2 regions of the Streptomyces sp. CNZ287 genome follow, and region 2 is predicted to be linked to the other one. Evidence: predicted binding sites of a transcription regulator. Region 2 holds the regulator's gene; the other holds the start of a gene.
What was found. Region 2 encodes HspR, which represses chaperone genes until heat shock. Its sites were predicted from a motif close to TTGAGNNNNNNNNNCTCAA; they were not measured.
Positions count from the first base shown of each region.

Region 1: a site for HspR is predicted at 7,298-7,316, ahead of lon (endopeptidase La). Genes of this name have one in related genera too.

Region 1 covers NZ_VISV01000001.1:55,979-71,764, forward strand. Annotated here, with positions in the region: gene FB457_RS00235 (MarR family winged helix-turn-helix transcriptional regulator) at 1-356, shown strand, start outside; gene FB457_RS00240 (MarR family winged helix-turn-helix transcriptional regulator) at 463-963, opposite strand; gene FB457_RS00245 (lysozyme) at 1,350-2,231, shown strand; gene FB457_RS00250 (hypothetical protein) at 2,656-2,928, shown strand; gene FB457_RS00255 (hypothetical protein) at 2,953-3,990, opposite strand; gene FB457_RS00260 (hypothetical protein) at 3,990-4,652, opposite strand; gene lon (endopeptidase La) at 4,851-7,274, opposite strand; gene FB457_RS00270 (class I SAM-dependent methyltransferase) at 7,383-8,147, shown strand; gene FB457_RS00275 (response regulator transcription factor) at 8,259-9,008, shown strand; gene FB457_RS00280 (sensor histidine kinase) at 9,005-10,135, shown strand; gene FB457_RS00285 (multifunctional oxoglutarate decarboxylase/oxoglutarate dehydrogenase thiamine pyrophosphate-binding subunit/dihydrolipoyllysine-residue succinyltransferase subunit) at 10,439-14,272, shown strand; partial or broken gene FB457_RS35780 (alpha/beta fold hydrolase) at 14,522-14,665, shown strand; gene FB457_RS35590 (alpha/beta fold hydrolase family protein) at 14,815-15,024, shown strand; gene fxsT (FxSxx-COOH system tetratricopeptide repeat protein) at 15,046-15,786, opposite strand, start outside.
Region 2 covers NZ_VISV01000008.1:190,440-206,225, forward strand. Annotated here, with positions in the region: gene FB457_RS17140 (FG-GAP and VCBS repeat-containing protein) at 259-1,752, opposite strand; gene FB457_RS17145 (FG-GAP and VCBS repeat-containing protein) at 1,891-3,372, opposite strand; gene FB457_RS17150 (FG-GAP repeat protein) at 3,541-5,052, opposite strand; gene FB457_RS17155 ((Fe-S)-binding protein) at 5,308-7,608, opposite strand; gene dnaK (molecular chaperone DnaK) at 7,988-9,853, shown strand; gene grpE (nucleotide exchange factor GrpE) at 9,850-10,641, shown strand; gene dnaJ (molecular chaperone DnaJ) at 10,684-11,871, shown strand; gene FB457_RS17175 (heat shock protein transcriptional repressor HspR) at 11,877-12,347, shown strand; gene FB457_RS17180 (NACHT domain-containing protein) at 12,356-15,598, opposite strand.

The sequences.
Region 1 (15,786 bases), on a different contig from region 2:
GCCCGCTACTCGACAAGCTCGGCGTGACCTACCCGCAGTACCTGGTGCTGGTCGCGCTCTACGAGAACGGCCCGTCGCTGGTGAAGAGCCTCGGCGCCGCCCTGCACCTGGACTACGGGACGCTGACCCCGCTGCTGAAGCGGCTGGAGGCGAACGGCCTGGTGACGCGGGAGCGCCGCGCAGACGACGAGCGGCTGGTGGAGGTGTCGCTCACACCGGAGGGCACGGAGCTGCGCCGGAGGGCGAATGTCGTGGTGCCGTCGCTGGACGAGGCGATGGGGCTGACGGCGGAGGAGCAGGAGGAGGCGAAGGCGCTGCTGCGGAAGATGTCGGCGAACCTGGCGGCACACGGCTGACGGGGGCCTGGAGCGCCAGGCCGCCCGGGATGGCCGAAGCGACCCGCGACAGCGCACCTAAGGCTGTACCCCGGGACGGCGCGGCGCCGAGGCGGGAAGAGGCCCCCTACCACCGCCCGCCGCCGCCTCCGCCCGCGTGCAGTTCGTTGAACCGTCCCAGCAGCCGGGCGAGTTCCGCGACCTCGGCCGGGTCCCAGCCGGCGAGCTGCTGGACGTACTCGGCGTGCCGCGCCCGCCGTACGCTCAGCACCCTCCGCCGCCCCTCCACCGTGAGCCGCACGAGCGCTGCCCGGCCGTCGGCGGGGTCGGGTTCGCGGTCGACGAGGCCCAGTTCTTCGAGGGCGTGGAGTTGCCGGCTGATGGTCGCCTTGCCGATGTTGAAGTAGCCGGCGAGTTCGGAGGCGCGCCGCCCGCCGCCCTCGAGTTGGGCGAGCAGGGCGTAGGCGCCTGGTTCGAGCCCGGGGTGGACCTGGCGGGCCATGTCCGCCGCGATGCCGCGGGCCCGGCGGTAGAAGACGGCGAGTTCCCGTTCCAGATCGAGGAAGACGTGGTCCACACCATTTTCCTCGTCCGCCTGTTCGCCTCCGGGGGTTTCGGCCTTGTGCACGTCAGGGGCCCTTCTGGCTTTCCACGAGCTGAAAGTTTTCTTCAGAAGCGACAGAAGCCGCAGCTCCCCCAGTATTTCGCAGGCGTAGACCAAAGGCACCTGCCGGGCCCTCTTTCGCTCCCGCGCGCCCAGCGCTTACCTTCGGCGCAGCACATAGTGACATGGCCACACCAAGGGCCGGGCCAAGGCCCCGCAGGCGTACGAGGACGGGCCACTGCCGCCCCGCCGCTCCCGCCACACCCCAGAGCCGGCCGCACCACACGCCCGGCACCTCCGCCCCTCCGCCTACCGGCACCACCGGAATCACGGCTTACCGGAACCACGGCACCACCGGTACCACCGGCAAAACCGGCACCACCGAGGAACCCCCACACCCGGAGGAACGCATGTCATCCGCAGTCCGCACCCGCCGGCGCATCGGGCGCCGCTCCCTCGCCGCCGCCACCGCCGTCGCGGCCACCTCGCTCTCCCTCGTCGCCGGCCTGACGAGCCCCGCCGCCGCGGCCGGCGACCGGCTCAACCCCAACCCCCGCGACCTGGAGCGCGGCGAGGCGTACATGGGCGCCGGCATCCGCCTCCACGAAGGCACCGGCGCCCCCGCGGGGTCGGCCGGGGCGGCCGGCCAGGAGGCGGGCCCGCTGGCGACCGTCGAGGGCGTCGACGTCTCCAGCCACCAGGGCAACGTCAACTGGTCCACGCTCTGGAACGCCGGCAACCGCTTCGCGTACGTCAAGGCCACCGAGGGCACGAGCTACAAGAACCCGTACTTCACCCAGCAGTACAACGGCTCGTACAACGTCGGGATGATCCGCGGCGCGTACCACTTCGCCCTCCCGAACGGCGCGAGCGGCGCCGCCCAGGCCGACTACTTCGCGAGCAACGGCGGCGGCTGGTCCCGCGACGGCAAGACGCTTCCGGGTGTGCTGGACATCGAGTACAACCCCTACGGCGCCACGTGCTACGGCCTCAGCCAGGCGTCGATGCGGAGCTGGATCAGCTCCTTCCTGACGCGCTACCGCGAGCGCACGGGCCGGTACGCGGTGATCTACACGAACACCAACTGGTGGACCCAGTGCACCGGCAACTACAGCGGCTACGCGGGCAACCACCCGCTGTGGATCGCCCGTTACGCCTCCTCGCCGGGGACGCTGCCGGCGGGCTGGGGCTTCTACACCTTCTGGCAGTACACCTCGACGGGCCCGACGGTGGGCGACCACAACAAGTTCAACGGCGCCTACGACCGCCTCCAGGCCCTGGCCAACGGCTGACCCGCCCCTCAACCCCCGCCGGTCCCTCCGGAGCTGCTCCTCCGGAGAGACCGGCGGTCACCCGTTCCCGGCGGGCAGACACCCGGCGGCCACGAGAGCCTCCCGCAGGTCGGCCACCATGCCGGGGGTGACGTCCGGGCACCCGCACGATCAGGCTGTAGGTGCGGTTCGAGGCGCGCCAGGCGTCGTCTTCGCGCTGGGTGCAGAACGTCCTGAACTTCCGCAGGGTGCCCGGAGACCCGGTACCGGGTCTCCGGGCAGGCCCACCACGGACCAGCCGGTCGGCCTGTCTCCCACGCGTGTCCTCCGCTCCCCCGCCGTGTTGCCGCAAGCCCGTCCGCGACCGAAGACCAGGGGGAGGCGCCGCGGCCGAACGAGTACCGGACGGGTCGTCATCAGGGCAAGGAGCCGCCGTGGCCGGCAAGTGACGATCAGCTCGGAGGAGTTGGCGGAGGTGCGCATCGCGCTGCGCCGTACCCTGCCGCGCGACGCCTCGCGGCCGCCCGAGCCGGAGTCGGGCGCGGTCGGCGGCGAGGAGGCGTCCGACCTGCTGGGGCGGCTGATGACGCTGGGGGCGACCCTCGTGGAGGGCAGGGAGCTGGCCGTCACGGAACTCGCGGACAGGCTGACGAGGAGCGAGATGCGGACCTGCATCACGGACCAGGCGCTGGGCCGCGCCTTCGTCTTCGGGGAGTGACCGCGGCCGGAAAGTGCGTTCCGGTCAGCGCACCACGGTCTGGATCTCCTCCACGGTCACGTCGTACGTGGTCTCGAAGACGCCGTCGGGCAGGTCGCCACCGGTACCGCCCGTGCCGGTCCAGTCGACCTCCCACGTGATCGACGCCTTCAGCCCGTACGACCCGCCCGCCGCCTCGCTGGATCGCCGGTAGGTGATCCCGCACGCCGGCACCGCGTCGGGCTCGCCCCGCCGGTAGCGTTCGCCGACGCTCCCGTCGTCGTCGATCGCGCACTCCCCGCCCTCGGGGTGGACCTCGGCGTCCTCCGTCCCCGGATCGAGCCGCAGGCTCGTGGGCGTGGCGGTGGTCTCGGCCCACAGCCCGGTGCCGGGGAGCTCCGCCCGCACCCGGACCTCGTCGAAGGCGGCGGGCTCCTGCCAGATCCAGGTGGGCAGGTTGACCTTCAGCCGGTCGTCCGCGGGCTGCATCTCGATCTCGGTGTCGGGCACCTTCACGGAGTCGTAGGCGTACTCGGCGAGCATCTCGGGGGTGATGGCCGTGGGCACGTCGGGTTCGGCGCCGTCGTCGGCCCAGAACATCAGTTGCTGGTCGCAGTCGCCGGCTTCGAGTTCGTCCTCCCGGTTGGGGTTGCGCACGGCGCGCCACCACATGCCCTTGCCCTGCTTGTCGAGGTTGTAGTTCTCGGGGTTTCCGTCGCCGCCGTCGCGGTAGTACTCGTGCATGAGGTCGACGCCCCACTGGAGGCGGCTGTTGACGGGGACGAGGTTGCCGTTCTCGATGGCGTTCACCGCCTGCTCCAGCTCCCGCGGAGAGGCGACGGGCTCGTGCCAGCAGGCGGGCGGCGTCCAGTTCGTGTCCACGGCGCTGATGGGCTGCCCACCCTGCCCGCCGCCCCCGGTCTGACGGACGACGACCTGGGTGGCGGTGGCACCGATGGTGCCGTCGTCCGGGTTCGAGTCGCCTTCCAGGCCGATGCCGTTCTGGGCGTACGCGCTCTGCATGCAGAACAGGAGCTGTGAGGCGGTGGCCAGCCCTAGGATCGCCAGCCTCACGGTCCTCATCAGGACAGTCCGCTCGCGTTGCACTCGTCCCGGTGATTGGTGACGTCGGCTGTCTGCCACGCGCCCTCGTCGTTCTTCTGCAGCGTCGTGCGGTACTCGACGTACTCGTACGGGTCCGACTGGGTCAGGACCTTGCCGGTTTCACGGTTCTTCTGGTCCACGTCGCGCTCGTCGGAGCAGAAGCGGAGAGTGGCGGTGAAGCCGTTGCCGGCGACTTTCACCTCCGGGTCGAAGAAGCGGAAGGTGCCCTCCACGGTGGCGTTGGCGTCCTTGAACTCGCCGATCCAGTCCTGCAGCGACGTCCACGCGCCGGTGCCCTTCATGTTGTAGAGCGGGATGTACTCGGAGTTCGGGTTGGGCGGGTCCTGGGTAATCGCCTCGTACGTAGCCCGCTGGCGCTGGGCACCGGAGTCCAGTACCGCCTGCTCCTCCGGGTCCTCCGACTCCCAGTCCTCGAAGACCAGTTCCACACTCTGCGGCAGCTTGATCTCCGGTGCGTCCGCGTCCCCTCCCGGCGCGGACGGCGACGCCGCCGGGCTGCTCTTCTCCGCACCCTCGATCTTGTCGTCCGACGACCCGGAGTCGTCGCCGCCGCAGGCGGAGACCAGCAGGGCCGCGGCGGCGACCGCCGCGAGGGTGGCTGAGCGGAATTGGCGGACCACGTCGACTCCAGTAGCGGTGAGGGCGCTTCGAGTGACAGGACGCTACCAAGGGGCGGACGGTTCCGTCAGGCTGCCCCGCGGGCCTTGCCGCAGCACGCCGAACGGCCCCTCCCGGGTGGGTGGTCGGGAGGGGCCGTGTCCGGGGGCAGGGGGCAGGGACAGGTGGTCCGGCGGTGAAGCCGTCAGGCCCTCCGGTCGTCAGGCCGCCACCGGGACCCCCGGCTGGGCCGTGGCGGCGGCCGGGGTCAGGGCCAGGTCCAGGACGTGGCGGACGTCGGAGACCGGGTGGACCTCCAGCTTCTCCAGCACCTCCGCCGGGACGTCGTCCAGGTCGGGCTCGTTCCGCTTCGGGATGATCACCGTGGTGACCCCCGCCCGGTGCGCCGCCAGCAGCTTCTGCTTCACGCCGCCGATCGGCAGCACCCGGCCCGTCAGCGACACCTCACCGGTCATCGCCACGTCCGTGCGCACCTGCCGGCCGCTCAGCAGCGACGCCAGCGCCGTCGTCATCGTGATGCCCGCGCTCGGGCCGTCCTTCGGGACCGCGCCCGCCGGCACGTGCAGGTGGATGCCCCGGTCCTTCAGGTCGGCCACCGGCAGTTCCAGCTCCGCGCCGCGCGAGCGCAGGAAGGAGAGCGCGATGTGCGCCGACTCCTTCATCACGTCGCCGAGCTGTCCCGTCAGGGTCAGGCCCGACGCGCCCGACTCGGGGTCGGCCAGCGACGCCTCGATGTAGAGGACGTCGCCGCCCGCGCCCGTCACCGCCAGGCCCGTCGCCACGCCCGGGACCGCCGTGCGGCGCTCCGCGGGGTCGGTGGCGGACTCCGGGGTGTGGTGCGGCCGGCCGATCAGCGGGCGGAGTGCGTCGACGCCGACCGTGTACGGCAGCTTCGCGTCGCCCAGTTCGTGCTGCGCCGCGATCTTGCGGAGCAGCCGGGCGAGGGCGCGCTCCAGGTTCCGTACGCCCGCCTCGCGGGTGTACTCGCCTGCCAGCTTCCGCAGGGCGTCGTCGTCGACGGCGACCTCGCCGGCTTCCAGGCCCGCGCGCTCCAGTTGCCGGGGCAGCAGGTGGTCGCGGGCGATGGTGACCTTCTCGTCCTCGGTGTAGCCGTCGAGGCGGACCAGTTCCATCCGGTCCAGCAGCGCCTCGGGGATGGCTTCGAGGACGTTCGCGGTGGCCAGGAAGACGACGTCGGACAGGTCCAGCTCGACTTCCAGGTAGTGGTCGCGGAACGTGTGGTTCTGCGCCGGGTCCAGGACTTCGAGCAGGGCCGCGGCCGGGTCGCCGCGGAAGTCGGAGCCGACCTTGTCGATCTCGTCCAGGAGGACGACCGGGTTCATCGAGCCGGCCTCCTTGATGGCGCGGACGACGCGGCCGGGCAGCGCGCCGACGTACGTGCGCCGGTGGCCGCGGATCTCCGCCTCGTCGCGGACGCCGCCGAGCGCGACCCGGACGAACTTGCGGCCCATGGCCCGCGCCACGGACTCGCCCAGGGACGTCTTGCCGACGCCGGGCGGGCCGACGAGTGCGAGCACGGCGCCGCCGCGGCGGCCGCCGACGAGGCCCAGGCCCCGGTCCGCGCGGCGCTTGCGCACCGCCAGGTACTCGGTGATGCGTTCCTTGACGTCCTCCAGGCCCGCGTGGTCGGCGTCCAGGATCTCCTTGGCGCCGGTGATGTCGTACGCGTCCTGGGTACGCTCGCTCCACGGCATCTCCAGGACGGTGTCGAGCCACGTCCTGATCCAGCCGCCCTCGGGCGAGGCGTCGGAGCTGCGCTCCAGCTTGCCGACTTCCTTCAGGGCCGCTTCGCGGACCTTCCCGGGCAGGTCGGCGGCCTCGACGCGGGCGCGGTAGTCGTCGGACTCCTCGCCCTCGGGCTCGCCGTTCAGCTCGCGCAGTTCCTTGCGCACGGCCTCGAGCTGGCGCCGCAGCAGGAACTCGCGCTGCTGTTTGTCGACGCCCTCCTGGACGTCCTTGGCGATGGATTCGGCGACGTCCTGCTCCGCCAGGTGCTCCTTCAGCCACTGGGTGGCGAGCTTGAGGCGGGCCACCGGGTCGGCGGTCTCCAGCAGCTCCACGCGCTGCTCGATGGTGAGGAACGGCGAGTATCCGGAGTTGTCGGCGAGCTGGCCGACGTCGTCGATCTGCTGCACGCGGTCGACGACCTGCCAGGCGCCGCGCTTGCGCAGCCAGTCGGTCGCGACCGCCTTGTACTCCTTCGTCAGCTCGGTGACGGCGCCGGGGACGGGGTCGGGGACGGATTCCTCGATCTCGGTGCCCTCCACCCACAGCGCGGCCCCGGGGCCGGTGGTGCCGGCGCCGATACGGATCCGGGCGACGCCGCGGATCAGCGCACCGGGGTCGCCGTCGGCCAGCCGGCCGACCTGCTCGACGCGGCCGAGGACGCCGGTGCCCACGTAGGTGCCGTCGACCCGCGGGACGAGCAGGACCCGGGGTTTGCGTCCGCTGCCGCGCGCCGCGGCCTGGGCGGCCTCGACCGCGGCCCGCACCTCGCCGTCGGAGAGGTCGAGCGGCACGACCATGCCGGGGAGCACGACCTCGTCATCGAGCGGCAGGACGGGCAGGGCCAGCGGCGTGCTGGAACCGGACTCAGTAGCCATTGATCTCCCCTTCGGCATGCAAGTTGAGTTACATGCGCTCAACCCGGAGGGGCGCCGGGATGTTCCCGGCGGTCTGTTCGCTGTCAGCGATCGGGCAGGATGGGGGCCATGAGCAGCGAGAACGACGCGGCCGGCGCGGTGACGGTCGACCGCAGGTCCGGCCCGTACGGGGAGGTCGTGCTGCGCCGGCACGGTCCGCACCACGAGATCATCGCGAACGGCGTCTTCCTCATGGACACCTCCGACGGCCGCTCCGAGCGGCTGCTGATCCGGGCCGCGTCCGGGGCGCTGGACCCGGCGGCGACGGCGCCCGCGGTGCTGATCGGCGGTCTCGGCGTGGGCTTCTCGCTCGCCGAGGCGGCGGCGGACCCGCGCTGGGGGCGGATCACGGTGGTCGAGCGCGAGCCGGCGGTCATCGAGTGGCACACCGGACCCGCGGCAGGCCAGGTACCCGCGGCCGGCCCGGAGTCCGGGGCCCCGCCCCTCGCGCACCTCAGCGGCGCGGCCCTCGCCGACCCCCGCGTCTCACTCGTCGAGGCCGACCTCCTCGACCACCTCGCCACCGCCCCGTACCGCTACGACGCGGTCTGCCTGGACATCGACAACGGACCCGACTGGACCGTCACCGAGGGCAACTCCGGCCTGTACGCGCCCGCCGGCCTCGCCGCCTGCCGGGACCGCCTCACCCCCGGCGGCGTCCTCGCCGTCTGGTCGGCCCGGCCCTCCCCCGCCTTCGAGGCCGCACTCCGCTCCGCCGGCTTCACGGCCGTACGCACCGAGGAGATCCCGGTACGCCGCGGCGCCCCCGACGCCGTCCACCTCGCCGTCCGCCCGCCGGACGACGAGGTGGACGGCGAGGCGGGCGGCGCGTAGGGAACCCCGGGCGGGGGCTCTCCGTTCCGTAGCCGAGGCGTGTCGCCTCCCCATACGCTGCTAGCTGAACCGGAGGGCCTACGGGGAAGAGACGGCGAGGGCCACGAACACATGGCAGACAGACAGGGCCTGAACGGCCGCGCCGACCACGCGGCCGCAGTGACGCCCGGTGCCCAGCGCAGGGTGCTGGTCGTGGAGGACGACCCGACCATCGGGCAGGCGATATCGGCGCGGCTGCGCGCCGAGGGCTTCCAGGTGCGTACGGCAGGGGACGGCCCGGCCGCGGTGGCGACCGCCGCGGAGTGGGCGCCCGACCTGCTCGTACTCGACGTGATGCTGCCCGGCTTCGACGGGCTGGAGGTGTGCCGCCGGGTGCAGGCCCAGCGGCTCGTGCCGGTGCTGATGCTGACCGCGCGGGACGACGAGACGGACATGCTCGTCGGCCTCGGCGTCGGCGCCGACGACTACATGACCAAGCCCTTCTCCATGCGTGAGCTGGCCGCGCGGGTGCACGTGCTGCTGCGCCGCGTGGAGCGGGCCACGCTGGCGGCGGGCGCGGCACGGGACGACACGCTGCGCCTGGGCGAGCTGGAGATCGACCACACCGAGCGGCGGGTGCGGGTCGGCGGGGACGACGTGCATCTGACACCGACGGAGTTCGAGCTGCTGGCGTGCCTGGCCAACCAGCCGCGGGCGGTGCTCTCCCGCGAGCAGCTCCTCGTGGAGGTCTGGGAGTGGGAGGACGCGTCGGGGACGCGGACGGTCGACAGCCACATCAAGGCGCTGCGCCGCAAGATAGGCGCGGAGCGGATCCGTACGGTGCACGGCGTGGGGTACGCGCTGGAGACCCCCGTCACATGACGGTGCCGGACGGCGGCGGGGAGCCGGGCTTCTGGGGCCGGGTGTGGGACGCGCTGCGCCCGCTGGACCCGGTGCGGTCGGTGAACGCGGCGCTGGGCGCGCTGGTCATCGGCTCGGTGGTGATCGCCACCGGGCTGGTGTGGGTGGCGATCCGCTCCTCCACCGAGGTCCGGCTCATCACGGTCTTCTCGCTCATCGCCTCGCTGCTGATCACGCAGTTCGTGGGGCAGCGGCTGACGTCGCCGCTGGTGCAGATGACCGCGGTCACCCGGGCCATGGCGCACGGCGACTACACCGCCCGGCTGGCGACCCGCCGCCGGGACGAGTTCGGCGAGCTGGCGCAGACGTTCAACCGGATGGCGGCCGACCTGCAGTCCGTCGACCGGCACCGCAAGGAGCTGGTCGCCAACGTCTCGCACGAGCTGCGCACCCCGATCGCCGCGCTGCGCGCGGTGCTGGAGAACGTGGTCGACGGCGTCTCCGAGGCCGATCCGGACACGATGCGCACCGCGCTGCGCCAGACGGAGCGGCTGGGCCGGCTGGTGGAGCAGTTGCTGGACCTGTCGCGGATCGACAGCGGGGTGGTGCCGCTGCGGCTGCGGCGGTTCGCGGTGGAGCCGTATCTCGCGGGCGTGCTGAAGGAGGCGCACTTCGGCACCGGCGCGCACGGCACGGCGGGCGCGCCGGAGGGGGACGGCGACGTCCCCGGCCCCCGCGGGCGGGGCGACGTCCGGCTGCACCTGGACGTCTCGCCGCCGGAGCTGTCCGTACGGGCCGACCCGGAGCGGCTGCACCAGGTGATGGCGAATCTGATCGACAACGCCGTGAAGCACAGCCCGCCCGGCGGCCGGGTCACCGTGCGCGCCCGTGCCGGCGCGCAGCCGGACGCGCTGGAGGTGGAGGTGCTCGACGAGGGCCCGGGCATCCCCGCGGCCGAGCGGCACCGGGTCTTCGAGCGCTTCAACCGCGGCCGGGAGAACGGGGTGCTCGGCGGCCACGGGGCGGACGGCGGCGGCACGGGGCTGGGGCTGGCCATCGCGCGCTGGGCGGTGGATCTGCACGGCGGCCGGATCGGGGTGGCCGAATCACCCCGTGGCTGCCGGATCAAGCTCACTCTTCCGGGTTAACGCTCGTTCGGCACTTGACCTACACTTGACCTTGGCCGGGCGCGGTAACGGATCCGCAACGGCGGCCGAGCAGCCGGTGAACGGCCCGGTACGAGGACGGGACGCGGCGCCAGCACCTCGATGCTCCCATGCCGCACGCAGGCAAACTCTCAGTATTTCCCGCCAATTCCGGGGTCCAAACCACGTTCGCATTGTGACTTACGCGACCTCCGGCGGGTGCGGCCTGCACGTTCCTGCTCCAGGGGCGTAGCCTTGTTTTCCGCTGTCCATCACCTTGTGAAGCGGAAGAGGGCGGTTGCCGCCGTGTCGTCACAGTCCCCTAAGAGCAGCTCGTCGAGCGTCCGTACCGAAGAGCCCAGCCAGGGCCGGGACCCTGCTGCCGCCTTCGGTCCCAACGAGTGGCTCGTCGACGAGATCTACCAGCAGTACCTCCAGGACCCCAACTCGGTGGACCGGGCCTGGTGGGACTTCTTCGCCGACTACAAGCCGGGCACCGCCGGCGGGAACCAGGGGGCGGCGACGCAGACGGCGCAGCCCCCGCCCGCCGCACCCCCGGCCCCCGCCCAGGCGGCCCCCGCGGCCCAAGCGGCTCCGGCCCAGGCCCCCGCCGCGCCGCCGCAGCAGGCCCCCGCGCCCGCCGCGCCGCCGGCCGTCGACGGCCGGCCCGTGGCCCGGCCGCCGGCCAGGCCCGCGGCCGCCGCGCCCGCCGAGCCCGCGGCCAAGCCGGCGAAGCCCGCCACCCCGGCGCCCGCCGCCGCACCCGAGGGCCCCGAGCTGGTCACCCTCCGGGGCCCCGCCGCCGCCGTCGCCAAGAACATGAACGCCTCCCTGGAGCTGCCGACGGCCACCTCGGTCCGCGCGGTCCCGGTGAAGCTCCTCTTCGACAACCGCATCGTCATCAACAACCACCTGAAGCGCGCCCGCGGCGGGAAGGTCTCCTTCACGCACCTCATCGGGTACGCGATGGTCCAGGCGATGAAGCTGATGCCGTCGATGAACCACTCCTTCGCGGAGAAGGACGGCAAGCCCACCCTGGTCAAGCCCGAGCACGTCAACCTCGGCCTGGCCATCGACCTGGTGAAGCCCAACGGCGACCGCCAGCTCGTCGTCGCGGCCATCAGGAAGGCCGAGACGCTCAACTTCTTCGAGTTCTGGCAGGCGTACGAGGACATCGTCCGCCGCGCCCGGTCCAACAAGCTCACCATGGACGACTTCACCGGGGTGACGTGCTCGCTCACCAACCCCGGCGGCATCGGCACCGTGCACTCCGTGCCCCGGCTGATGCCCGGCCAGTCCATGATCCTCGGCGTCGGCGCGATGGACTACCCCGCCGAGTTCCAGGGCACCTCCCAGGACACGCTGAACAAGCTGGGCGTCTCCAAGGTCATGACGCTCACCTCGACGTACGACCACCGCGTCATCCAGGGCGCCGCCTCCGGCGAGTTCCTGCGGATCATGCACCAGTTGCTGCTGGGCGAGAACGACTTCTACGACGAGGTCTTCAAGTCCCTGCGCATCCCGTACGAGCCGGTGCGCTGGCTCCGCGACATCGACGCCAGCCACGACGACGACGTCACCAAGGCCGCCCGGGTCTTCGACCTGATCCACTCCTACCGGGTCCGCGGCCACGTCATGGCCGACACCGACCCGCTGGAGTACAAGCAGCGCAAGCACCCCGACCTCGACGTCACCGAGCACGGCCTGACGCTCTGGGACCTGGAGCGGGAGTTCGCCGTCGGCGGCTTCGCCGGCAAGTCGATGATGAAGCTGCGCGACATCCTCGGCGTACTGCGGGACTCGTACTGCCGCACCACCGGCATCGAGTACATGCACATCCAGGATCCGAAGGAGCGCAAGTGGATCCAGGAGCGCGTGGAGCGCCCGCATGACACCCCGGAGCGCGAGGAGCAACTGCGCATCCTGCGCCGGCTGAACGCCGCGGAGGCGTTCGAGACGTTCCTGCAGACGAAGTACGTCGGCCAGAAGCGCTTCTCGCTGGAGGGCGGCGAGTCCGTCATCCCGCTGCTGGACGCGGTCATCGACGCCGCCGCCGAGTCCCGCCTCGACGAGGTCGTCATCGGCATGGCGCACCGCGGCCGGCTCAACGTGCTGGCGAACATCGTCGGCAAGTCGTACGCGCAGATCTTCCGCGAGTTCGAGGGCAACCTCGACCCGAAGTCGATGCACGGCTCCGGCGACGTGAAGTACCACCTGGGCACGGAGGGCACGTTCACCGGCCTGGACGGCGAGCAGATCAAGGTCTCGCTCACCGCCAACCCGTCCCACCTGGAGGCCGTCGACCCGGTCCTGGAGGGCGTGGTCCGCGCCAAGCAGGACATCATCGGCAAGGGCGGCACCGACTTCACCGTGCTGCCGCTGGCGCTCCACGGCGACGCCGCGTTCGCCGGCCAGGGCGTGGTGGCCGAGACGCTCAACATGTCGCAGTTGCGCGGCTACCGCTGCGGCGGCACGGTGCACGTCGTCATCAACAACCAGGTCGGCTTCACCGCCCCGCCGGAGTCCGCGCGTTCCTCGATGTACGCCACGGACGTGGCCCGCATGATCGAGGCGCCGATCTTCCACGTCAACGGCGACGACCCCGAGGCCGTCGTGCGCGTCGCGCGGCTGGCCTTCGAGTACCGCCAGGCGTTCAACAAGGACGTGGTCATCGACCTCATCTGCTACCGCCGCCGCGGGCACAACGAGGGCGACAACCCGCAGTTCACCAACCCGCAGATGGTCGAGCTGATCGACAAGAAGCGCTCGGTGCGCAAGCTCTACACCGAGTCGCTCATCGGCCGCGGCGACATCACCATGGAAGAGGCCGAGCAGGCGCTGCAGGACTTCCAGGGCCAGTTGGAGAAGGTCTTCACCGAGGTACGGGACGCCACCGAGACGCCCGCGCCGGCCGAGGTGCCGCCGCACGCGCTGCCCGGCTTCCCGGTCGCCGTGGAGACGGCCGTCTCCGAGGAGGTCGTCAAGCGGATCGCCGACTCCCAGGTCAGCCTCCCCGACCAGGTGTCGGTGCACCCGCGGCTGCTGCCGCAGTTGCAGCGCCGGGTGGCGATGGTCGAGGACAACACGATCGACTGGGGCATGGGCGAGACGCTGGCGTTCGGCTCGCTGCTGATGGAGGGCACCCCGGTCCGGCTCGCCGGCCAGGACTCCCGCCGCGGCACGTTCGGCCAGCGGCACGCGGTGCTCGTCGACCAGAAGACCGGCGAGGACTACACCCCGCTCAACTACCTCGCCCCCGACCAGGCCCGCTACAACGTCTACGACTCGCTGCTCAGCGAGTACGCGGCGATGGGCTTCGAGTACGGCTACTCGCTGGCCCGCCCGGACTCCCTGGTGCTCTGGGAGGCCCAGTTCGGCGACTTCGTCAACGGCGCGCAGACCGTCGTCGACGAGTTCATCTCCTCCGCCGAGCAGAAGTGGGGCCAGTCCTCCGGCGTCGTGCTGCTGCTGCCGCACGGCTACGAGGGCCAGGGCCCGGACCACTCCTCGGCCCGTATCGAGCGGTTCCTGCAGCTCTCCGCGCAGAACAACATGACCGTCGCGATGCCCACCCTGCCCTCAAGCTACTTCCACCTGCTGCGCTGGCAGGTCCACAACCCGCACCACAAGCCGCTGGTGGTCTTCACCCCGAAGTCCATGCTGCGGATGAAGGCGGCGGCGTCGCGGACGGACGAGTTCACCTCCGGCGGCTTCCGGCCGGTCATCGGCGACGACTCGGTCGAGCCGGCGGCGGTCCGCAAGGTCGTCTTCTGCTCCGGCAAGGTCTACTACGACCTCGACGCCGAGCGGCAGAAGCGCGGCGCGCAGGACACCGCGATCGTCCGGCTGGAGCGGCTGTACCCGCTGCCCGGCACGGAGATCCAGGCGGAGCTGGCGCGCTACAGCGGCGCTTCGACGTTCGTCTGGGCCCAGGAGGAGCCGGCCAACCAGGGCGCGTGGCCGTTCATCGCGCTCAACCTGGTCGACCACCTGGACCTGATCATCGGCTCCGGGCCGGTGCCGAACGCCGACCGGCTGCGCCGGGTCTCGCGCCCGTCGTCGTCGTCCCCCGCGGTCGGCTCGGCCAAGCGCCACCAGGCGGAGCACGCCCAGTTGATGGCCGAGGTCTTCGACCTCTGAGTCCCGCGGTGGTACGGGCCCGGCGGCCCCGGTTCCGTACCACCGCGCAGAAGGGCCCCGCGCGCTGCGCGGGGCCCATCTCGTCTGCGCGGATCCGCCTGCCGCGCGGCTCGCCCGGGGCCGATGACGCCACTTCGCCACGCGCAAGGCGGGTGCGGGAACCCCGGCAGGTCACACGAGCGGACCAATCCGCCGAGCGACGCGCCCGGCGGAAGCGACGGTGCCCGCGGGCCCGCGTACGTCCGCCCCATGGCCCCCTTTTCGCCCCGCGAAGCGCACGTGAACGCAGAGGTCGTCGAGTACGTGCGGTCCGGCGACGGACCGACGCTGGTGCTGCTCCACGGCTACCCCCAGACCTGGTGCGAGTACCGGGCGGTCATCCCCGGGCTGGCGGAACACTTCACCGTGATCGTGCCGTCGTTGCGTGGCGCGGGAGCGAGTGCGCCCGCGGGCGGCTACGACAAGGGGACGATGCCCGGTGCCTCGCGGAACCGGACCATCTGCGGGCCAGCTTCGAGTGGTTCAGGACCCTGGCCCAGGACGTGGCCGCCAACCGCGCCTTCGCCGTACGGCCGCCGGCCATGCCGGTGCTCGCCGTCGGCGCCGAGAACAGCCTCGGCCAGACCGTGTCCGACCAGGTACGCCGGTACGCGACCGACGTCAGGGGCGAGGTCGTCGCAGACAGCGGTCACTGGATCTTCGAGGAGCGTCCCGGGGAGATGACCCGCCTGCTGCTCGACTTCCTGCGCTGAGCGGGCCGATACTCCCCTGTCCTACGTGGGCTGCGGCTCGAAGTCCCAGTACGGGCGCTCCCGGCGGCGCGACGCCAGGGTGTGCGGGTGGTCGACGCCGAGCGTGTCGCTGAGGTTCTGCATCGCCTCCCGCTCCACCTTCTTCGCCTCCTGCGAGCGGCGCAGCGACCGCAGGTCGTCCGCGAGCGCCATCATCGCCGACAGCGCCATAGGGTGCCGGGCGCCGAGGACTTCCTTGACGGTGTCGACCGTCTGCCGGCTCAGCTCCTCGGCGTGGTCGGGGGCGTCCAGCCGGTTGCGGGCGGCGGCCGCGTTCAGCGCGCAGCCCAGCGTCCACGGGTGCGCGGGGCCGACGGCCGCGGTCATCCGGGTGAGCGCCAGCTCGGCGATCTCGGAGGCCACCTGCCAGTCGCCGGTGGGCCACAGGGCCAGCCCGACGTTGCCGAGGGTGCCGGCGGTGTACGGGTGCTGCTCGCCGAGCATCGCCTCGTACCGCCGGTTGACGGACTCGGCCAGCTCCCGGGCCCGGTGCAGGTCGCGGTGCTCGCGCAGGAAGGTGGCGTAGTCGGCCTCGACCATCAGGGTCTCCGGGTGCCGGGGGCCCTGGACCTGGGTGAAGCGCTCGACCACGGACTCCATGGCGCGGTCGGCCTCGGCGAGCTTGCCGAGGCGGCGCAGGCACAGCGCGAGGTTGTGCTCGGCGCGCAGCGTCTGCGGGTTGTGCTCGCCCATGATCTGGCGGTGCAGCGCGGCGTTGCGCTG
Region 2 (15,786 bases):
GCCGAGGTCACCGGGGCCCGGGAATACGGGGGATGTTTATGGCCAAGACGGTACTTCCCGTAGGGGATCCGCCCTACTGGTCCGGGGTGGGTGGGGTGGATGGTGTGGGGGGTCACAGGGGTGGGGGCGCGCACGGTGCGGGCTCCCTGGCATGAGCCAGGGCCCGGCCGGGGGAGGTCCGGGCCCTGGCCGTCTCTGCGGCAGCGGCAGCAGCGGGGGCGCTGCGGTACGTCGCCGTCCCTGCGGCGCCGCGCGTCCTCAGCCGGCGAACTCCGCCCCGTACCCCGGGCGCCCCGTCGTCGGCATCCCCACCGACGACGGGTAGATCGCCGCCGCCCCGTCCGCCGCCACCCCGCCGGCGTCGGCGCGCAGGGCGTAGACCGCGCCGTTGCCGTCGTTCTCACCGGCCGCGCCCGCGGTCAGGTCGTCGAAGCCGTCGCCGTTGAGGTCCGAGAGGAGGATGCCGACGCCGAAGCGGTCGCGGGTCTCGTTGGTGCCGGGGACGCCCGGGGTGTTCTGGTGGACCAGCGTGGCGCCCGCCCCGCCGAAACCCGAGCCCGAGCCCGAGCCGGAGCCGGAGCTCGAGCCGTCCGCCGCGCCGTAGAGCACCGTGACGGTGCCGGTGTTCTCGGCGGCGCCCAGGGTCTCGTTCGCCGCGGAGACGGCCAGGTCCGTGTGCCCGTCGCCGTTCACGTCGCCGAGGGCCAACTGGCCGCCGAAGGAGTCCCCCTGCTCCGGCGTGCCCGGGACGCCCGGCGTGGCCTGGCTCAGGTCCGTGGTGCCGGCGGGGCCGTCCGCGGAGCCGAGGGTGACGGAGACCTTGCCGCCCACCGCCGCGCCCGGCGTGCCCTGGTCGTCGCGCGTCAGCCCGGTGACGATGTCGGCCCGGCCGTCGCCGTTCACGTCCCCGACGACGGTGGTGTCGCCTCCGGAGAGCTGCCGCTGCCCCGCGTCGGTCAGGCCGTCCGGGGAGCCCGGCACGTAGACGCCGCTGCGCTCCCAGTCCACGTGGCCGTTGACGACGAGATCGTCGTCGCCGTCCCCGTCGACGTCGCCCGCGGCGAGATCGAACCGGCCCCAGATCCTCCCGTTGTCCAGCGGCACCGCGACCGTGTCCCACGCCCCGTAGTCGCCCTTCGTACGGCCGAAGCCGCCGGTGAAGACGTCCATGGACGCGCTCGTGGACGCCACGGCCAGGTCCGCGGTGCCGTCGCCGTCGAAGTCGCCTGCCGCGATGCCCCGGCCGAAGAGGTCGTGCTCGTACGGGCGCGGGTCGGGCAGTGTCGTACCGCCGGCGAGGCCCTGTGACCCGCCCCACAGGATCTGGATGGTGCCGCCGTTGACGTCGCCGCCGACCTTCTCGCCGGGGGCGGCGACGGCGAGGTCGGTGTACCCGTCGCCGTCGAAGTCCGCGGCGGCGGTCCAGCCGCCCCAGCCGTCGCCGTCCTCGGCGGTGCCGGGGACGCCTGCGCTGTGCTGGCTGAGCCGCTTGGCGCGGCGGGCGGTGATGCCGGCGGCGGTGGAGTTCTCCGCCCCGTAATGGGCGACGATCTGGCCGGCGCCCCTTACGCCGGCGACGTACGCGTCCGGCGCGGAGACCGCGACGTCGGGGTCTCCGTCTCCGTTGAAGTCGACGATCGCGCCCGGGGGTTCCGCGGCCGCCGCGCCGGGGGCGGCGAGGGCGGCCAGGCCGCCCGAGAGCGCGGCGGCGGCGGTCGCGGTGGCCAGTGCGGTACGGAGTCGGTGATGCATGCGGCAGCTCCCGGGCGCGGTCGATGACGGCGATCAGAAGACCCCGTACCGCGGCCAAAGGTTGTAGGAATACGGCTAGTTGGTTCGTATGGTGACAGAAAGTGTCATTCCGCCTACGGAAACGGCGGTGAGGGGGAGCTACTCCGCGATCGTCTCCGGGAACCGCGCGTTCGCCCCGTTCGCGCCCACCGACGCGCCGCTGAAGTTCCACGACCCGTCCGCGATCAGCCCGCTGCTACGGGCCTGCAGCACCCACGCGAACCCCTGCCCCGCGTTCTCGCCCGGCGCGCCCGCGATCAGCCCGGACCGGCCGTCGCGGTTGGGGTCGTGCAGCCGGACGTCGGAGCCGAAGAGGTCGCCGGCCTCCGCGGTGCCCGGGATCCCGGGGGTGTCCTGGTTGAAGTGCTGCACCCCGGTCGTGGTCAGCCCGCCGGCGGAGCCGCGCAGCAGCCAGACGGCGCCCGCCCCGGCGCCGGTGCCGATCGCCTCGCCCTCGGCGCCGACCGCGAGGTCGAGGAAGCCGTCGCCGTTGACGTCGCCGAGGGAGACGTCACTGCCGAAGCGGTCCTCCACCTCGTACGCCCCGGGTACGCCACCGCTGCCCTGCTGCCACACCTCGGGCTGCCCCGAGCCCGGCCCGCCCGCGGCCCCGTACCAGACCTGGACGGCGCCGCCCGACAGCTCGTACTCGCCGTGCTCCAGCACCGAGGGATCGCCGATCGCGAGGTCGTCGGCGCCGTCCTTGTCGATGTCGCCCGCGACGCCGACGGGACCGCCGGCGAACTCCGTGCGTGTGTAGCCCTCCGGGCCGCCGCCCTTGAGGTACAGGGAGTGGCCCTGCAGGTACTCCAGGTACCACTTCCGGCCGGTGACCACGAGGTCGGCGGCGCCGTCGCCCTCGAAGTCGCCGCCGACCAGGCCGGTGGGCGTGAAGTCCTGCGGGAAGTCGGCGAAGGGGTGGCCCGCCTGGGCGCGCGCAGGGGTACGTGCCCGGCCCCAGCCCCCGTACAGCTCCAGGTGGTCCTTCGACAGGATCGCCAGCGCGGTCGACCCGTCGTGGAACCAGTCGCCCGCGGCCAGGCCGGTCGCATACGCGTTGCCCTCGGTCAGGGAGGCGGGGCGCAGGTCCTGCGCGCCGCTGCCGGACAGCCCGCCGGAGGAGCCGTAGAGGACGATCGTGCGCCCCGTGTCCGCGACGCCGCCGAGGTCCTCGCCGGTGACGCCGACGGCGAGGTCGGCGTACCCGTCGCGGTCGACGTCGGCGGAGGCGAGGGTGGCGCCGAAGGCGTCGCCGGCCTCGGAGGTGCCGGGGACGCCCGCGGTGGACTGGCTGACGACCGTGCGCCTGGCGGTGTCGAGCCCGCCGGCCGAGCCGTAGAGCACGGCGACGTACCCGGCGCGCGCGGCGCCGTCCACGGTGCCGGAGGGGGCGGCCACCACCAGGTCGGGGTAGCCGTCGCCGTTGAAGTCGTCGTGGAACTTCGCGGGCGCCGCGACCGCGCCTTCCGCGGGCGCGGCGGCGGCCGGTGCGGCGCCGCCCGCGAGGGCGGCGCCGGCGACGACGGCCAGAGAGGCCGCTAAGGCGGTGGCGGTCGTGGGCGTACGGCGGCTGCGTGGCATGTCGGGCTCCTGAACGTAGGTGACGGAGTACGGCTACTCAGTGGGCCTCTCACCCGGTGAGACACCTGACGTTCACCCGAGGTTGTATGAACTACCGCCTTTCATATGCCTCATGCAGCTTTTCGCGAACTTGTTGGGTAATGAACCTAGTTCGTGGGATTCATCCGGTCACTCCCGGCCCATCAGGTAGTGACCCAGGTCCTCGTCCGCGAAGCCCGTGCCGAACCGCGCCCCGCCCGTACGCCCCGGCCCCTCGAAGTCGTCCGGGCTGAACGCCACGGAGCCCGTCGCCGTCAGCCCGCCCGCGGCGCCGCGCAGCGACCAGATCGCGCCCGTGCCGTTCTCCTCGGGCGCGCCCACGGCCAGTTCCGCCCGGCCGTCGCCCGTGACGTCCCCGAACGCCAGCGCCGCGCCGAACCGGTCCCCGGTCTCCGCCACGCCCTTCACGCCCGGGGTGTCCTGGTGGAACGCCTGCGCGCCACGGGCCTTGAGCCCGCCGGAGCCGCCCTTGAGGAGCACCACGGAGCCCGCAGACTGCTTGCTGCCGATGGCCTCGTACGGCACGCCCACGGCGAGGTCGGCGAAGCCGTCGCCGTTCGCGTCGCCCGCCGCGAGCCGGGCGCCGAACTGGTCGCCGCGCTCGCTGGTGCCGGGCACGCCCGCGGTGCCCTGGGTGAAGGCGGAACGGCGCGTCTCGCTGGGGCCGTTCGCGGTGCCGTAGACGACGCTGACCTTGCCCTTGCCGGACGGGAGGTCCTCGACGCTCGCGCCGACCTTGCGGTACGCGAGGTCGCCCTTCCCGTCGCCGTCGAAGTCGCCGATGGTCGGCGAGGCGCCGTTGGGCAGCGCGGCGCCGCTCCGCGTCAGCCCGCCGGGGCCGCCCTTCCAGAACCAGCCGGCCTCGGCGTTGCCCTGGAAGCTGAAGAACGCCACGAGGTCGTCGGCGCCGTCGCCCGTGACGTCGCCCACGGCGACGCCGTCGAGGCTGTCCTCGGGCTTCATCTCGACGAGCCCGCTCTCGCGCGCGGGGGCGCCGGCGCGGGTGAACGGGCCGTAGAGGACGGTGTACGCCTCGGCGCTGTCGCTGCGGGTGCTGGGCACCAGCAGGTCGCCCTTCCCGTCGCCGTCGAAGTCGCCGGCGTGCAGGTCGCGGGCGTGGCCGCCGCCGCCGGGCACCTGGACGCGGGTGGCGCCGGCGCCGGTCAGGCCGCCCGCGCGGCCCCACAGGACGGTGACGGAGCCGGCCGCGTCGCCGTCATCGGCGCGGGCGGTGACGGCGAGGTCGGTCAGGCCGTCCCCGTCGAGGTCGCGGGCGGCGAGCCGGTCGCCGAAGCGGTCGTCCGCCGCGGGGGCGCCGGGGACGCCGGCGGTGCCCCGACTGAGGGCGGTGGAGGCGGGGGCGGCGACGCCCTCGGGGGAGCCGTAGCTGACGAGGACGTAGCCGGCCTCGGCGTGTCCCGCGACCCTGCCGCCGGGGGCGCCGGTGGCGAGGTCGTCGTAGCCGTCGCCGTCGAAGTCGGCCCGTACGGCACGGGCGTCGGCGGCGGAGCCCGCGGAGCCGGCCGAGACGGCGGGCGCCGTCCCGTCCCGGTCCTCCGCCCCCGCCGCCGGGGCGGAGACGGCCGCCGAGCCGGCGGTGGCGAGACAGGCGGTCAGGGCGGCGAGGGTGCGGATACGCATGGGGGGTCCTTCCGGCGCGGGTCTGACGGTCGGGTCGCGTTCACTCCCGCGTCATACGACACGCCTCACCCGGCGATGGTTGTACCAACCAATGCGCCAGCACCGGCGCCTGACACCCCACGGCCGGCCCCGTGTGGCTCACGGAGCCGGCCGCCGTGGGGGGTTGCCTGTGGCGTTCCGTCCTACGTCACGTCTGCCGCACGCCGTACGGCCGTTCCTCGCCGTACTACGGCGCCGTACCGCGCCGCCGCACCGCTACGTCGCCGGCTGCGGCTCCGGCTCGCTCTCCGCCGCCTCGGTGCCGTCCCCCGGCGGCTCCTGGGCCGGGGTCCTCACCGAGTCGAGCAGAAGCTGCGCCACGTCCACGACGGCCAGCGACTCCTTCGCCGTTCCCGCGTTCTTCTTGCCGTTTACGGAGTCCGTAAGCATCACGAGGCAGAAAGGGCACGCCGTGGAGAGAATGTCTGGGTTCAGCGACAGCGCCTCGTCCACACGCTCGTCGTTGATCCGCTTGCCGATGCGCTCTTCCATCCACATGCGCGCGCCGCCCGCGCCGCAGCAGAAGCCGCGCTCCTTGTGCCGGTGCATCTCCTCGTTCCGTACGCCCGGCACCTTGGCGATGATCTCGCGCGGGGGCGTGTAGACCTTGTTGTGCCGGCCCAGGTAGCAGGGGTCGTGGTACGTGATGATCCCCTCGACCGGCGTCACCGGGACCAGCCGGCCCTCGTCCACGAGGTGCTGGAGCAACTGCGTGTGGTGGATGACCTCGTAGTGGCCGCCGAGCTGCGGGTATTCGTTGGCGATGGTGTTGAAGCAGTGCGGGCAGGTAGCGACGATCTTCTTCTTCGCCTTCTCGACCGTCACCCCTTCGTCCGGGTCCTCGCCGAACGCCATGTTGAGCATCGCGACGTTCTCCTCGCCCAGTTGCTGGAAGAGGAACTCGTTGCCCAGCCGCCGCGGCGAGTCGCCCGTGCACTTCTCGTCGCCGCCCATGATCGCGAACTTCACGCCGGCGATGTGCAGCAGCTCCGCGAACGCCTTGGTGGTCTTCTTCGCCCGGTCCTCCAGCGCGCCCGCGCAGCCGACCCAGTACAGGTAGTCGACCTCGGAGAGGTCCTCGACGTCCCTGCCGACGACCGGGATCTCGATGCCCGTGTCCGCCGCCAGCTCCTTGGTCCACTCCAGCCGCTGCTTCTTGGCCAGCCCCCAGGGGTTGCCCTTCTTCTCCAGGTTCTTCAGCATCGTGCCCGCCTCGGACGGGAACGAGCTCTCGATCATCACCTGGTAGCGGCGCATGTCGACGATGTGGTCGACGTGCTCGATGTCGACGGGGCACTGCTCGACGCACGCGCCGCAGGTGGTGCAGGACCACAGCACGTCGGGGTCGATGACGCCCTGCTCCGCCGCGGTGCCGATCAGCGCGCGCTCCGCCTCGGCCAGCGCGCCGGCCGGTACGTCGGCGAGCTGTTCGGCGGTGGCCTTCTCCTCGCCCTCGGCGGACTTGCCGCCGCCGGCGAGGAGGTACGGGGCCTTGGCGGCGGCGTGCTCGCGCAGCGACATGACGAGCAGCTTGGGCGAGAGCGGCTTGCCGGTGTTCCAGGCCGGGCACTGCGACTGGCAGCGGCCGCACTCCGTACAGGTGGAGAAGTCGAGGATCCCCTTCCACGAGAAGTGCTCGACCTGGCTGACGCCGAAGACGGTCTCCTCGCCGTCCTCGTCGTCGAAGACGGTCTCGAAGTCGATCGGCTTGCCGCCGGAGGTCATCGGCTGGAGCGCGCCGAGGGCCACCGCTCCGTCGGCGTTGCGCTTGAACCAGATGTTGGGGAAGGCGAGGAAGCGGTGCCAGGCCACGCCCATCGTGGCGTTGAGGCCGAGGACGAGCGCCCAGATGAAGGAGGTCGAGATCTTGATCATCGCGAAGAGGTAGACCAGGTTCTGCACGGCGCCGGTGCTCAGCCCGTCGACCGCGGCGGTGACCGGGTACGACGCGAAGTAGGCGGCCTCGTACCCGCCGATGTGGTGCAGCGAGCCCTCCAGCCCGCGCAGCACGAGGATGCAGATGCCGATGACGAGGATGACGTACTCGACGAAGTACGCCTGCCACATCGTCGAGCCCGTGAAGCGGGACTTGCGGCCCGCCTTCGACGGCAGGCTGAGCTGCCGGATCACGATGAGCGTGAGGATGCCGAGCGTCGTCATCAGCGCGATGAACTCGACGTACAGCTCGTACGGGAGCCACTCGCCGATCACCGGCAGCAGCCAGTCGGCGACGAACAACTGGCCGAAGGCGTTGACGAGGGTCAGCACCAGGGTGAGGAAGCCGATGGCGACGAACCAGTGGGCGATGCCGATGATGCCCCAGCGGTTCATCCGGGTGTGGCCGAGGAACTCCCTGGCCAGCGTGGTGCTGCGCGCGACCGGGTCGTCCGTGCGGCTGCCGGCGGGGACCGGCTTGCCGAGCCGGACGAAGGCGATGATCTGCCCGATGGCGCGAGCGAAGAGCGCGGTGCCGACCGCGGTGATCACCAGCGATACGACGATGGCGGCGAGCTGCATGGAGGGCTCCTCGACCGGACTGCTCTGCTGTCTGCTCTGCGTGTCTGCTGAATCTGCTGCGTGCGAGTGCGGGCCGCACGTGGAGTACGTGCCCTGATACTCGGCTTACCCAGCCACTACTAAGCGGTAACTTATCTCTTCTCCGCCTGAGGGTACCCGGGCGGCCCCGGCCCCCTGAAGCCGCCCGGCCGGTGATGTGCGTCGCGTCCCCGGCGCCGCCGGGACCCTCGGCCCGTAGCCCGAAAACCCGTTCCCACCTGCAATGACGCACAAAACTTGAGTGGAGATGACTCAGGTGAATTGCGCCGGGCGTGGTCGGCATGGCACCCTTGAGCCTGTCCAGCTCAAGGCAGAGCACCTGATCCGGAGGATAGACAACATGGCACGTGCGGTCGGCATCGACCTGGGCACGACGAACTCTGTCGTCAGTGTTCTCGAGGGCGGTGAGCCCAGCGTCATCACCAACGCCGAGGGCGCCAGGACCACGCCGTCCGTCGTCGCCTTCGCCAAGAACGGCGAGGTGCTCGTCGGCGAGGTCGCGAAGCGCCAGGCGGTCACCAACGTCGAGCGGACCATCCGGTCGGTCAAGCGCCACATGGGCACCGACTGGAAGCAGCCGATCGACGAGAAGGAGTTCACCCCCCAGCAGATCTCCGCGTTCATCCTGCAGAAGCTGAAGCGGGACGCCGAGGCGTACCTGGGCGAGAAGGTGACCGACGCGGTCATCACCGTCCCGGCGTACTTCAACGACTCCGAGCGCCAGGCGACCAAGGAGGCCGGCGAGATCGCGGGCCTCAACGTCCTGCGGATCGTCAACGAGCCCACCGCCGCCGCCCTCGCGTACGGCATGGAGAAGGAAGACCAGACCATCCTGGTCTTCGACCTCGGCGGCGGCACCTTCGACGTCTCCCTGCTGGAGATCGGCGAGGGCGTCGTGGAGGTCAGGGCCACCAACGGTGACAACCACCTCGGTGGTGACGACTGGGACCAGCGCGTCGTCGACTACCTGGTCAAGCAGTTCCAGAACGGCCACGGCGTCGACCTGTCCAAGGACAAGATGGCGCTGCAGCGGCTCCGCGAGGCCGCCGAGAAGGCGAAGATCGAGCTCTCCTCGTCCTCCGAGACGACGATCAACCTGCCGTACATCACCGCCTCCGCCGAAGGCCCGCTGCACCTCGACGAGAAGCTGACCCGGGCGCAGTTCCAGCAGCTCACCCAGGACCTCCTGGAGCGCTGCAAGACGCCGTTCCACAACGTCATCAAGGACGCCCGCATCGAGCTGGGCGAGATCGACCACGTGGTCCTCGTCGGCGGCTCCACCCGCATGCCGGCCGTCGCCGAGCTGGTCAAGGAGCTGACCAGCGGCAAGGAGGCCAACAAGGGCGTCAACCCGGACGAGGTCGTCGCCGTCGGCGCCGCCCTCCAGGCCGGTGTGCTCAAGGGCGAGGTCAAGGACGTCCTGCTGCTCGACGTCACCCCGCTGTCCCTCGGCATCGAGACCAAGGGCGGCATCATGACCAAGCTCATCGAGCGCAACACCACGATCCCGACGAAGCGTTCCGAGACCTTCACCACGGCCGAGGACAACCAGCCGTCGGTGCAGATCCAGGTCTTCCAGGGCGAGCGCGAGATCGCCGCGTACAACAAGAAGCTCGGCATGTTCGAGCTGACCGGCCTGCCGCCGGCCCCGCGGAACGTGCCGCAGATCGAGGTCACCTTCGACATCGACGCCAACGGCATCATGCACGTCGCCGCGAAGGACCTCGGCACGGGCAAGGAGCAGAAGATGACCGTCACCGGCGGCTCCGCGCTGCCGAAGGACGACATCGAGCGCATGATGCGCGACGCCGAGCAGTACGCGGAGGAGGACCACAAGCGCCGCGAGGCGGCGGAGACGCGCAACCAGGGCGAGCAGGTCGTCTACACCACCGAGAAGTTCCTCCAGGACAACGAGGACAAGGTGCCCGGCGACGTGAAGTCCGAGGTCGAGGGCGCGATCTCCGACCTCAAGGAGGCGCTGAAGGGCGAGGACACCGCGGCGATCCGGGAGGCGACGGAGAAGGCCGCGGCCACCAGCCAGAAGCTCGGTCAGGCGCTCTACGCCGACGCCCAGGCGTCCGGCCCCGCCGCCGCCGGCGGCGAGGGCGCCCAGCAGGCGCAGCAGGACGCGCCCGCCGGTGCCGACGACGACGTCGTCGACGCCGAGATCGTGGACGACGACAAGCCCAAGGGTGGTGCCGCGTGACGGAGGAGACCCCGGGCTTCGAGGAGAAGCCCGACGTCCCCACCGACGCAAAGACAGCGGAGGCACAGCAGGGCGGCCCGGACGGGGCGGGCAACGCGCCCGCCGGCGCACGGCGCGCCGACGGAGCCGGGCCGGGTGCCACCGCCGGGAACGGGGACGCGAACAGCCCGCTTGCGGCTCGTCTCGACGAGACCCGCAAGGCGCTCGACGAGCGGACGAAGGACCTGCAGCGGCTCCAGGCGGAGTACCAGAACTACCGCCGGCGGGTCGAGCGGGACCGGGTGGCGGTCAAGGAGGTCGCGAACGCGAACCTGCTGACCGAGCTGCTGCCCGTGCTCGACGACATCGGCCGGGCCCGGGACCACGAGGAACTGGTCGGCGGGTTCAAGTCGGTCGCCGAGTCGCTGGAGACCGTCGTCGCCAAGATGGGCCTCATGCAGTTCGGCAAGGAGGGCGAGCCCTTCGACCCGCTGATCCACGAGGCGCTGATGCACAGCTACTCGCCGGATGTGTCCGAGACGACGTGCGTGCAGATTCTCCAGCCTGGGTATCGGATCGGCGAGCGTACGATCCGGCCCGCGCGGGTCGCCGTGGCGGAGCCGCAGCCGGGGGCGACGCCCGGGTCGCAGGGCAAGGAGGGCGAGAAGCCGGACGAGAAGCAGGCGGACGCGGACGACGGCGGACCGGAATCCGCCGGCGCCGCGGACGGCGGCGGCTCGGACGCCTCCGGACCCGCGAAGCCGGGGTCCGGCGGAGAGACGGACAGCGGTGGCCCGGACGAGGGGTGACGCCGTAACGGCCGCCGAGGGACGAGAGGAGGGACGCCGGGAATGAGCACCAAGGACTTCATCGAGAAGGACTACTACAAGGTTCTCGGCGTCCCGAAGGACGCCACCGAGGCCGAGATCAAGAAGGCGTACCGCAAGCTCGCCCGGCAGTACCACCCGGACGCCAACAAGGGCGACGCCGCGGCCGAGGAGCGCTTCAAGGAGGTCTCCGAGGCCAACGACGTGCTCGGCGACCCGCAGCGGCGCAAGGAGTACGACGAGGCGCGCACCCTCTTCGGCAACGGCGGTTTCCGCCCGGGTCCGGGCGGGGGCGGCAACGGCTCGTTCAACTTCGACCTCGGCGACCTCTTCGGCGGCTCGGGCCCCGGCGCCCCCGGCGGCGGCCAGACCACCACCGGCGGCTTCGGCGGCGGTCTCGGCGACGTCTTCGGCGGGCTGTTCAACCGCGGTGGCGGGCGTACGCAGCCGCGCCGGGGCCAGGACATCGAGTCGGAGGTCACGCTCAGCTTCACGGAGGCCATCGAGGGCGCCACGGTCCCGCTGCGGATGTCGTCGTCCGCCCCCTGCAAGACCTGCGCCGGCACGGGCGACAAGAACGGCTCCCCGCGGGTCTGCCCGACCTGCGTGGGCACCGGTCAGGTCTCCCGCGGCGGCGGTGGCGGCTTCTCGCTGACCGACCCGTGCGTGGACTGCAAGGGCCGCGGGCTCATCGCCCAGGACCCCTGCGACGTCTGCAAGGGCAGCGGCCGCGCCAAGTCGTCCCGCACGATGCAGGTCCGCATCCCCGCGGGGGTGCAGGACGGGCAGCGGATCCGGCTGCGCGGCAAGGGCGGCCCGGGCGAGCGCGGCGGCCCCGGCGGCGACCTGTATGTCGTCGTGCACGTCGACGGCCACCCGGTCTTCGGCCGCAAGGGCGACAACCTGCTGGTGACGGTCCCCGTCTCGTTCCCGGAGGCGGCCCTCGGCGCGGACATCAAGGTGCCCACGCTCGGCGGCCCGCCGGTCACCCTGAAGCTGCCCCCGGGCACGCCCAACGGACGCACGATGCGCGCCCGCGGCAAGGGCGCCGTCCGCAAGGACGGCACGCGCGGGGACCTGCTCGTCACCGTCGAAGTGGCGGTGCCGAAGGAGACGGACGGCACGGCGCGCGAGTCGCTGGAGTCGTACCGGAAGGCGACCGCGGGCGAGGACCCGCGCGCGGAGCTGTTCAAGGCCGCGAAGGGAGCTTGACGACGATGAACGGCAGAAACGGCGGACGCGGCGCCCCCCGCGGCCGCAACCCGTACGAGCTGACCGAGGAGACGCCGGTCTACGTCATCTCCGTAGCCGCGGAACTCTCGGGCCTGCACCCCCAGACCCTCCGCCAGTACGACAGGCTGGGCCTGGTCTCCCCGGACCGCACGGCGGGCCGCGGCCGGCGCTACTCGGCGCGGGACATCGCGCTGCTGCGGCAGGTCCAGACGCTGAGCCAGGACGAGGGCATCAACCTGGCCGGGATCAAGCGGATCATCGAGCTGGAGACGCAGGTCGCCGCGCTCCAGGCGAAGGTGGCGGAGCTGACGGACGCGTTGGACGGTGCGGCCTCCGCGATGGCGCAGCGGGAGGCGCAGGTGCACGCGTCGTACCGGCGGGACCTGGTGCCGTACCAGCAGGTGCAGCAGACGAGCGCGCTGGTGGTGTGGAAGCCGAAGAAGAAGCGGGGCTGAGCCGCGGCTCAGTCGGCGAGGTAGGTGACCTCCACGCGGGGCGGGAGCCCGGCGTGGAGGTTTCTCATGTGCGGGCGCAGGGAGACCTCGCGCAGGGTGCCGAGCGCGGCGAGCGGGGAGAGCTCCAGCGGGCCGCTGCCCGGCGGCAGGTCGAGCACGAGGTGGTCGAGCCGGGGGAAGAGGGACGGGAACCGGCTCAGGTCGAGTTCGTCGGCGGGCCGGTCGCCGACCAGGCCGAGGAACGTGATGCCCGGCAGCGTGGCGTCGGCGGGGGCGACGGTCAGCAGGTCCGGCCGGCACCGGAGCCCTTCGAGCAGCGGGAGCGCGGCCAGGGCCGGCCAGTCGTACGCGGTGGCCTCGTGGCGCCAGCCCAGGTAGACATGGCGGAGTCCGGGGTGCCTGGCCAGGGGGTGCAGCCCGGCGGTCCGGGCGGTCAGGAGATTGAGTGTCGACAGTGCCGGCAGGGCTGGCAGTGTGTCGAGGTCCAGCGGGCGGCGCCGCTCCGGCGACAGGGAGAGGGCTTCCAACTGCGGGTGGTTGGCGAGGAGCCCGGGTACGGACTCGACCAGGCCCGGCACCGTGTCGAGGATGAGGACGGTGAGCGGCAACCCGGCCAGAGCCGAGGCGTCGTACAGGTCGGCGCACTCGTTCAGCCGCAGGTAGCGCAGCTCGCTCTGCCCGCGTAGGAAGGCGAGATCCATCAGCCTGGGCTGGTTGCGGACGATCAGATCCGTGAGGCGGGTTGCGGCGAGTCCGTCCTGTAGCCCGACGGGGTCGAGCGGGCCGCGCACGTCGACCATCGGGCGTCCGCCGAGTCTGCGCAGGGCGCGCAACTCGGCGTCGGAGGTGACGGTGAAGTACAGCCCGTCCGGGTCGAGGCGGGCGATGACTTCGTCCGCGTACTCCTCGGTGTCGAAGCGGTGCCAGGCCCAGACGAGTTGGCTGCGTACGCCGAGCGAGGGATGGTCGGCGTAGCGGGCGAGGAACGCGATGGCGCGGTCCGAGTCCACGTGACTTGCGGCGGCGGCGATCAGGGCCGCGCTCTCGTCGCCCGCCTCCTCGCCCGCCTCCTCCGGGCCCGGGAGCAGGTCCAGCACCAGCGGTCCCGCCGCGCCCAGTGCCCGGGCCTCCACCGGCGTCTTCGGCGGGATCAGCGCCTCCGTCGCCCGTTCCACCGCCTCCCGCACGCCCGGTGCCAACTCCGCCGCGTGCTCCAGGCACGCGGCGGCCAGCAGCCGGATGCGTACCCCCTCGACTCCCTCCCGCCGCTCCGCCGCCGCCAGCAGCTCCCGCAGGATCTCCTCGCGCTCCCGCGGGCGGGCCTGGGCCACCGCCATGCGGATGACGTCCTCCCACTGGTCGTCCGCCGCGTGCGCGGCCAGGACGCCGATGTCGCCCTCCTCCACCGCCGCGCGGGCGCCGAGGTAGTCCTGGAAGGTGCGGTGGACGAAGTCGACGGCGCCCGGGGCCGGTTCGCGCAGGAGGCCGCTGCGGTCGCGGAAGTGCTCCAGTACGGCCGCCGCGTCGCCCAGGGCCGCGACCTCCGGGACCGCCGGGAGGGCGGCGGCGACGAGGGACTCGGCGCGGGCGCGGTCCAGCTCCGTGCGGCCGTTGCGGATCAGCCAGTACGCGAGCCGCTGGAGGACCTGGAGCTGGGGTTCCTCGCGCAGGTCGGGGACGGCCATGTCGCGTTCGCGGTCGCGGCGGCTGAGCAGCATCGACAGGGCGGCCTCGTACAACTCCTTGCGCCCGCGCGGGAGGTAGCCGCGGCGGGCGCGGTTGAGGGCGCACATCAGGCCGCACATCAGCGGGTTGGTGGCCAGCCGGCCGAGATCGGAGGTGTGCCGCACGGCGGCGGTGAGCTGCTGCTCGTACGCCGTGAGCTGCGCGTCGTCCGCGGCGGGGGCGCCGGTGCGGACGGCTCCGGCGCGTACGGCCTCGTGCCAGCGGGCGATGAAGCGGGTGAGGTCCGCGGGGCGCATGGGGGCGAGGGTCAGCTCGGTGAAGCCCTCGGCGGCCAACCAGTCCTCGCCGACGGCGGAGGGGCGGGAGGTGACGAGCCAGCGGTTGCCGGGGTAGGCGTCGGCGAGGTCGGAGAGCCAGCGGCGGGTGCGGTCGCGTTCGGCGCGGGGGACCTCGTCGATGCCGTCGACGAGGAGCAGCCCGCGGCGGGCGGTGAGCACGCGGTGCTCCCAGCCGTCGGGCTGCGCGCCGGCGAGGGGGCTGCCGGTGGCGGAGAGGAAGTCGCGGGGGGCGGGGAGGCGCTGGCCGTGCCGGGTGAGGGTGCGCAGCGGCAGGACGAAGGGGACACGCCCTGCGAGGTAGTCCATGGAGTGTTCCGCGCCGGAGCCCGCGCGGGTGGCGGAGAGGGCGAGCCACTGCACGAGGGTGGTCTTGCCCGAGCCGGCGGCGCCGCGGAGCAGGACGCGCTCGTAGGCGGCGAGGGCCTGGTCGGCGGGGAGCACGGGGTCGGAGAGGGGGTCGGTGTCGTCGAAGGGGAACGGGGACGGGGCGGCCTGCGTCGAGGCGGCGGCCTCCAGCCGCAGATACGCCACGTCCAGCGGCCACTTCGCGGGCGAGTCGGCGAGATCGACGCCGTAGATGGTGAGCCTGCCGTGCTTCTTGGCGGCGTACGCGAAGTACTCGCGCTCGAAGGCCGCGTCCTGTGCGGCGGGGAGCGGCGTGCGGGCGATGAGGGCGTCGAGGCGGGCGATCTGGTCGGCCTGGCGGCGGGACTGCTCGACGAGGGTGCGGGCGACGAAGGTGGAGCGCTGGCTGAAGAAGTGCAGGATGTGCAGGCAGGCCGTGTCGAGGAGGGTGTCGTGGAAGGAGGCGGCGTCGGCGGAGAGTTCGCGTACGGGATCGCCGCCGCGCTGCGCCGCGGCGCGGCGGAGCCGGCGGGCGAGGGCTTCGGGGCCGAGCTGGACCGCCTGTACGTCGTCCAGGTCGAGGTCGCCGAGGGCGGTGAGGCTGCGGGCGAGCGCGCCGGCGACGGCTTCGGCCTCGCCGGCGGGGACGGGGGCGGGTTCGCCTCCGGGGCCGTCGAGGGCGCGGCGTACGAGCGTGCCGGCGAGCTTGCGCAGGCCGTCCTCGTCCAGCTCCCGGCGCTCGCCGCGGAACGACACCAGCGCTGCCATCCGCACCGGCCGCCCGGCGAGCCCCGCCCCGGGGCCCTCGCTGCGGAACAGCCGCCGGACGAGGGGCGCCACGACCGCGGACGCGAGCCTGGCGCCGACGGCTGCGGGTTCCATGGGGCAGACGATATAAGCGGGCGGTGACAGGTCACCGGCGGTGTTCGCCGAAGGTCCGGTTCGTTCGGCTATGTACACCCTCAGCATTATGAATTTCAGGAAGATGATGCTGGGTTCGGGTGGAGTTGATACGGACGGTAAGCCAATGTTCTGGTGGAGAACGGGGACAAGTCGCCGAACGTGACGTA